Regions from separate parts of the Delftia sp. BGA-UO-ETr-SB1 genome, predicted to be linked through region 2. Evidence: riboswitches for the same ligand, from Rfam matches in the RefSeq annotation. Region 2 holds a riboswitch; the other holds the start of a gene.
The links. Region 2 has a riboswitch for S-adenosylhomocysteine ahead of ahcY (adenosylhomocysteinase). Riboswitches for the same ligand answer to the same signal wherever they lie in the genome.

Region 1: it holds a riboswitch for S-adenosylhomocysteine, as region 2 does, so the genes downstream of both, metH (methionine synthase) here and ahcY (adenosylhomocysteinase) in region 2, are expected to answer to the same signal.

What each region holds. Positions count from the first base shown of each region.
Region 1 is NZ_JCAQOW010000006.1:164,462-168,296, forward strand. Features, by position in the region: gene metH (methionine synthase) at 1-2,463, opposite strand, end outside; S-adenosyl-L-homocysteine riboswitch at 2,491-2,617, opposite strand; gene AC57B5_RS19605 (FadR/GntR family transcriptional regulator) at 2,895-3,716, shown strand; gene AC57B5_RS19610 (transporter substrate-binding domain-containing protein) at 3,713-3,835, shown strand, end outside.
Region 2 is NZ_JCAQOW010000006.1:759,141-762,975, forward strand. Features, by position in the region: gene AC57B5_RS22230 (DUF4118 domain-containing protein) at 1-633, shown strand, start outside; gene AC57B5_RS22235 (response regulator) at 660-1,403, shown strand; S-adenosyl-L-homocysteine riboswitch at 1,411-1,495, shown strand; gene ahcY (adenosylhomocysteinase) at 1,566-2,996, shown strand; gene AC57B5_RS22245 (TlyA family RNA methyltransferase) at 3,172-3,835, shown strand, end outside.

The DNA of each region.
Region 1 (3,835 bases), 590 kb from region 2:
CAGCGCTTCGTTGCTGAGGTCCTCGTCGGGCGCATAGCCCCACAGGTCCTTGCGCACGCGCTGGTGCAGGCATTCGGCGAAGGCCTCGGCCAATCGGTCGGCCAGGGCCTTGAACATGATGCCGGAGTAGTCGTCCAGCGCGTCCTGGAACTCCTTGTCCTTCTTCTCGGCGCCGATGCCGGCCGTGACGGCGAACAGGCCCGCGTAGTCCTGGATGCCCGATTCCTTGGTGGCCACGAAGTCCGACAGGCAGCGGCTGGGGCGCATCACGGGCTGGCCATCCGGGCCTTCCACCATCTGCTTTTCGGTTTGCTGGCGCATGCCGTACCAGGTCATCAGCACCTGGCTGCGGGACTCGTCGGCGTAGAACTCGATGTCATCGCCCACGCGGTTGGCAGGGAACAGGCCGATGGCGCCGTTGGCCTGCAGCCAGCGGCCTTCGATGATTTTCTTGAGCATGGCCTGGCCGTCGGCCAGCACCTTGCGCGCCTCGACGCCGACGATCTCGTCGTCGAGGATGGCCGGATAGGGGCCGGCCAGGTCCCAGGTCTGGAAGAACGGGCCCCAGTCGATGTACTCGGCGATCTCGGCCAGGTCGAAGTTGCGGAACACGCGCCGGCCCAGGGCGCGTGGCGCCACGGGGGCCTGGGAAAAGTCCACGGGCGTGGCGTTGGCGCGGGCCTTTGCCAGAGGCCACAGCGGCGTCTTCTTCTTGTTGGCGTGCTGGGTGCGGACCTTGTCGTAGTCGGCCTGGATCTCGGCCAGGTAGTTGCCCTTGTTCTCGCCCAGCAGGCTCTGGGCCACGCTGACGCTGCGCGAGGCATCGGGCACGTAGACCACGGGGCCTTCGTACTTGGGCGCGATCTTGACGGCGGTGTGCACGCGCGAGCAGGTGGCGCCGCCGATCAGCAGCGGAATCTTCTTGATGCGGAAGTAGTCGTCCTTGTGCATCTCGCCGGCGACGTATTGCATCTCTTCGAGGCTGGGCGTGATCAGGCCCGACAGGCCGATGATGTCCGCGCCCTCGGCCTTGGCCCGGGCCAGGATCTCATGGCAGGGCACCATCACGCCCATGTTGATGACCTCGAAGTTGTTGCACTGCAGGACCACGGTGACGATGTTCTTGCCGATGTCGTGCACATCGCCCTTGACGGTGGCGATGACGATCTTGCCCTTGCTGGACACGTCCAGGCCCGCCGCTTCCTGCTGGCGCTTTTCCTCTTCGATGTAGGGCACGAGGTGGGCCACGGCCTGCTTCATCACGCGCGCCGACTTGACCACCTGGGGCAGGAACATCTTGCCAGCGCCGAACAGGTCGCCCACGATGTTCATGCCGTCCATGAGCGGGCCTTCGATCACGTGCAGCGGGCGGCCGCCGCCCTGCACCACGATCTGCTGGTAGGCCTCTTCGGTGTCGGCGACGATGAAGTCGGTGATGCCGTGCACCAGGGCGTGCGACAGGCGCTCGCCCACGGTCTTCGGGTTCTCGGGCGTGCCGCGCCATTCGAGCTTCTTGCTGTCGTCCTTGGCGGCGCCCTTGGCGGCGTCGGCAATCTCCAGCAGGCGCTCGGCCGCGTCGGGGCGGCGGTTGAGCACCACGTCTTCCACGCGCTCGCGCAGCTGGGGCTCCAGGTCGTCATAGACGCCGACCATGCCGGCGTTGACGATGCCCATGTCCATGCCTGCCGAGATGGCGTGGTACAGGAACACGGTGTGGATGGCCTCGCGCACGGGGTCGTTGCCGCGGAAGCTGAAGCTCACGTTGGAGACGCCGCCCGAGACCTTGGCGCCGGGCAGGTTGTGCTTGATCCAGCGCACGGCCTCGATGAAGTCCACGGCGTAGTTGTCGTGTTCCTCGATGCCGGTGGCCACGGCGAAGATATTGGGGTCGAAGACGATGTCCTCGGGCGGGAAGCCCACCTCGTCCACCAGGATGCGGTAGGCGCGCTCGCAGATCTCGATCTTGCGCTGGTAGGTGTCGGCCTGGCCCTTCTCGTCGAAGGCCATGACCACGGCGGCCGCGCCGTAGCGCCTGATCAGCCGGGCCTGGCGCTTGAATTCATCCAGGCCTTCCTTCATGGAGATGGAGTTGACGATGCCCTTGCCCTGCAGGCAGCGCAGGCCGGCCTCGATGACCTCCCACTTGGAGCTGTCCACCATGACCGGCACCTTGGCGATGTCGGGCTCGGAGGCGATGAGGTTCAGGAAGCGCACCATGGCGGCCTTGCTGTCCAGCATGGCCTCGTCCATGTTCACGTCGATCACCTGGGCGCCGTTTTCCACCTGCTGGCGTGCCACGGACAGCGCTTCCTCGTACTGCTCGTTGAGGATCATGCGTGCAAAGGCCTTGGAGCCCGTGACGTTGGTGCGCTCGCCCACGTTGACGAACAGCGTGCCCTCGCCGATGGAGACAGGCTCCAGGCCCGACAGACGCATGGGAGGGGGAGTGAAAGAGGACGACATCAAGCTCACCTGCAAAAACGGCATGGCAACAGGTGAGCGTCGTTGGCACCGTGGGCGCGGTCCGGCCGGGAACCTGCACCTGGCCCAAGCCTGACGCGACACGCGATCCGGTGTACGGATGGGCGGGTGCCGCGCTGCAACGCTCCTCGGGCCAAAGCCCGGGATTCTACGGCGGCTGGCGGCGGCCTGCAGTGCGGGTTTTACGCCCGCATTCGGGGCAGGCCTGCACAAAGCCATGCGGCACTGCACCAAAGCGCGGCAGCGCGGGCCGCCGGCGGCGCCTTCGGGGCGGATTGTCGATGTCCCATCGCCCCGGATTCTTTGCAATGCCTGAAGACAACGCTCCTTTTTTTGCATCTGGCACGCAATTCGCTATCTGCTGGGTACGTGGTCTGACCAGTCAGGCCAAAACCCTCCACCCGCGCCAGCCCATGCAAAGCATTCCGATCTCGATGGCCCAGACGCTGCAGCAGCACATCCTGAGCGGCCACTACCCCGGCGGCAGCCAGCTGCCGCCGCAGCGCGAGCTGGCCCGGCAGCTGGGCATCAGCCGCGCTTCGCTGCGCGAGGCGCTGTCCATGCTGGAGGCCCTGGGCCTGGTCGAGATCCAGCCGGGCAAGGGCGTGCGCATCAACGGCCCGCACAGCGGCCGTGCACGCATGCACCGCGCCTATGCCACCCCGGCGCTGGGCACGCTGTCGCCGCGCCAGCTGATCGAGCTGCGCCTGGTGCTGGAGCCCGGCTGGGCCGCGCTGGCGGCCGTGCGCGCCGACGACAGCGGCCTGCGCCAGCTGCAATGGACCCAGTCCCAGCTGGCCCACGCCCTCGCCCGCAGCGACCTGCTGGCCGCCGCCGACGCCGATCTGCAGTTCCACCTGCTGCTGGCCCAGCTGTCGGGCAACCCGGGCCTGGTGGCCATGGCGCGCCAGCTGGAGCTGGCCATCAGCCACAGCCTGCGCCTGCCGTTTGCCTGGAGCGGCGCCGACGACCAGCCCGTGCGCGAGCACGACGCCATCGTGCAGGCCGTCTGCGCCGGCGATGCGCCGGGTGCCGCGGGCGCCATGCGCGCCCACCTGCTGTCGGCCGCCAGGCGCAGCGGCATCGATCTCGACACACCGGACGACGCGGCGGCGCCCGACGCGACGGCGCCCGACGCGACAGCGCCCGACGCAACGGCGCCCGATACATCTGCGCCCGACCCTGACCCGCTTTCCTTTCGCCTCACCCCACCTTCCGAAGGAGCTTTCGCATGACTTCCCCCCTGACACCCCGCCGCGCATTCATCCGCACCGCCCTGGCGGCCGCCACCCTGGCCGCTGCCGGCCTGGGCGGCGCAGCCCATGCCGACATGCTGGCCAACATCCAGAAGGCC
Region 2 (3,835 bases):
ACCACCATCCTGGGCGCGGCCGAGGCCGCGCAGCGCCATGTGCCGCCGGGCGGCGCGGCCGACATGCTGGAGCAGGTCCGCATCCAGGCGCAGGCCATGCAGCGCCTGGTGGAGAACCTGCTGGACATGGCGCGCCTGCAGCAAGGCGGCGTGCACCTGCAGCGCGAATGGCTTCCGCTGGACGAAGTGGTGGGCAGCGCGCTGCGCCAGATGCGCGCGCGCCTGGGCCAGCATCCCGTGAGCACCGACGTGCCCGCCAGCCTGCCGCTGCTGCAGCTCGATGCCCTGCTCATGGAGCGCGTGCTGGTCAACCTGCTGGACAACGCCGCCAAGTACACGCCGGCCGGCACGCCGCTGGCCATCAGTGCGCGTGTGCAGGACGGCGAGCTGCTGCTGTCCGTGCGCGACGGCGGGCCGGGCCTGCCATCGCATCTGCCGGTGGAGACGCTGTTCGAGCCCTTCACGCGCGGCACGGCCGAGTCCACCGTCTCGGGCATCGGCCTGGGCCTGGCGCTGGTGCGCAGCATTGTCGAGGCGCATGGCGGGCGCATCGAGGCCGCCGCCGCGCGGCCCGGCCCGGGCACCATCTTCACGCTGCGCTTTCCCGTGCCCGAGCAGCCTGCGCTGGATTAGAGTCCCGCCATGCACGAAAGCCCCCCATGAGCACGCCCGCCAACCGCATCCTGATGATCGAGGACGATCCCGGCATCCGCCGCTTCGTGCGCCTGGTGCTGGAAGACGAAGGCTGGCAGGTCTTCGAGGCCGACAGCGCGCGCCGCGGCCTGATCGAGGCCGCCAGCCGCCAGCCCGACCTGGTCATCCTCGACCTGGGCCTGCCGGACGCCGATGGCAAGCAGGTCCTGACCGAGCTGCGCGGGTGGTCCTCCGTGCCCGTGCTCGTGCTCTCCGCGCGCGAGCGTGAGGACGAGAAGGTGGCCGCATTGGATGCCGGCGCCGACGACTACCTGGTCAAGCCCTTCGGCGTGCCCGAGCTGCTGGCCCGGCTGCGCGTGATGCTGCGCCGCCGCCAGCAGCTGGGCGCCGCTGGGGGGGCGGGCGGCACCGCCGCGTCCAGCAAGGTGCACTTCGGCCCGGTGCAGGTGGACCTGGCCACGCATGAGGTGCGGCGCGCGGGGCAGCCGGTGCACCTCACGCCCATCGAATTCCGCCTGCTGGCGGCGCTGATCGCCGCCCAGGGCCGTGTGATGACCCACCGCCAGCTGCTGCTGCAGGTCTGGGGCCCCGAGTACCTGGGCCGCGCCCACTACCTGCGCGTGCACATGGCCAATCTGCGCCAGAAGATCGAGGACGAGCCGGCCCAGCCGCGCCACCTGGTGACCGAGCTGCAGGTGGGCTACCGGCTTGTGGGGCTGGGCGGTGAGGCATCCCCGGGATCGGTATAATCAGCGCCTCTCCGAGGAGCGTTGCAGCGGCCCCCACACATCAGGCGTGGTCGCGAGGCTCGGAGTCATACCTGCAACGACGCTCGCCCACGCTTTCTGTGCGGTGAGCTTTTTTCCGTCTCCCGCAGAACGTGGTTTTTCATTCATCTTTTGGAGAAAACCATGAACGCTGCTGTTCGTCCCGTTTCCGCCGACACGGCCATCGCTGACATTTCCCTCGCTGCCTGGGGCCGCAAGGAAATCCTGATCGCCGAAACCGAAATGCCCGGCCTGATGGCCACGCGCGAGGAATTCGCCGCTGCCCAGCCCCTCAAGGGCGCGCGCATCACCGGCTCGCTGCACATGACCATCCAGACGGCCGTGCTGATCGAGACGCTCAAGGCCCTGGGCGCCGAAGTGCGCTGGGCGTCGTGCAACATCTTCTCGACGCAGGACCACGCTGCTGCCGCCATCGCGGAAACCGGCACGCCCGTGTTCGCCATCAAGGGCGAATCGCTGGCCGACTACTGGGACTACACCCACCGCATCTTTGAATTCGGCGCCGCCGGCACCGAAGGCGAAGGCCCGAACATGATCCTGGACGACGGCGGCGACGCCACCATGCTGCTGCACCTGGGCATGCGCGCCGAAAAGGACCTGTCCGTGCTGGACAACCCCGCCTCCGAAGAAGAGAAGATCGCCTTCGCCGCCATCCGCGCCAAGCTGGCCCAGGACCCCACGTGGTACACGCGCAAGAGCGCCCACATCATCGGCGTGACCGAAGAGACCACGACCGGCGTGCACCGCCTCAACGAGATGTCGGCCAAGGGCACGCTGAAGTTCCGTGCCATCAACGTCAACGACTCCGTCACCAAGAGCAAGTTCGACAACCTCTACGGCTGCCGCGAATCGCTGGTGGACGGCATCAAGCGCGCCACCGACGTGATGATCGCCGGCAAGGTTGCCGTGGTGGCCGGCTACGGCGACGTGGGCAAGGGCTGCGCCCAGGCGCTGCGCGCGCTGTCGGCCCAGGTCTGGGTCACCGAGATCGATCCCATCAACGCCCTGCAGGCGGCCATGGAAGGCTACAAGGTCGTGACCATGGAGTGGGCAGCCGACAAGGCCGACATCTTCGTGACCACCACCGGCAACCGCGACATCATCCGCCACGAGCACATGGTGGCCATGAAGAACGAAGCCATCGTCTGCAACATCGGCCACTTCGACAACGAGATCGACGTCGCCTCCATCGAGCAGTACCAGTGGGAAGAGATCAAGCCCCAGGTGGACCACATCACCTTCCCTGACGGCAAGAAGATCATCCTGCTGGCCAAGGGCCGCCTGGTGAACCTGGGTTGCGCCACCGGCCACCCCAGCTTCGTGATGAGCGCCTCGTTCGCCAACCAGACCATCGCCCAGATCGAGCTGTTCACCAAGCCCGATGCCTACGAGGTCGGCAAGGTCTACGTGCTGCCCAAGATCCTGGACGAGAAGGTTGCCCGCCTGCACCTGAAGAAGGTCGGCGCCATGCTGACCGAACTGACGGACGGCCAGGCTGCCTATATCGGTGTGAGCAAGCAGGGTCCCTACAAGCCCGAAACTTATCGCTACTAAGCACCCCCTGAGCGGCTTGCGCCGCTTCCCCCTCTCCACTTGCTTCGCAAGGGAGGGGGACGACACCCTCGCGGCGGGGCGGCCCTTGCTCGGTGTCCCTGAGTTGGGCCCTGCCAGTTGTGGGGTGTGGCGCCGCTTGGCGTCATTGGTTTAGAGATTTCCTGGGAACGACGCTATGCGCGCAGATGTATTTTTGGTGGAAGCCGGCCATGCGGCCACGCGCTCGCAGGCGCAGCGGCTGATTGCAGGCGGCGTGCAATGGCGCATGACGCCGCTGACGCCTTGGAAGAAGGTTGCCAAGAACGGCGACGAGATTCCTGCGGGTGCCGAGCTGCAGCTGCTGGACGGAGCCGAGGCCCGGTTCATCTCGCGCGGCGGGCTGAAGCTGGAAGGCGCGCTGGCGGCCACCAAGCTGTCGGTGCAGGGCCTGCGCTGCCTGGACGTGGGCCAGAGCACGGGCGGTTTCACCGACTGCCTGCTGCAGGCGGGCGCCGCCCAGGTCATCGGCGTGGATGTGGGCCATGGCCAGTTGCACGACCGGCTGCGTTCGGATGTGCGTGTGATCTGCGTCGAGGGCGTCAACGCCCGCGCGGTGACGGCCGAGGGCCTGCAGGAGTCCTGCGAGGAAGTGCTGTCCGAACGCTGGGAAGAAGATCCCGACGACAACGACACCCAGCCCGTGGCGCCCTATGCCTGGATGCGCAACGGCGGTCTGGTCGATGAAGACTATGACGATAGCGACGACGCCAAGGAAAAAGAGATCGAGGCCTTCAAGGCCGAGCGCGCGGCCAAGGGCAAGGCCCGGGAAGAAGGCACGGTGGCCACGCAGCGCCGCCGCC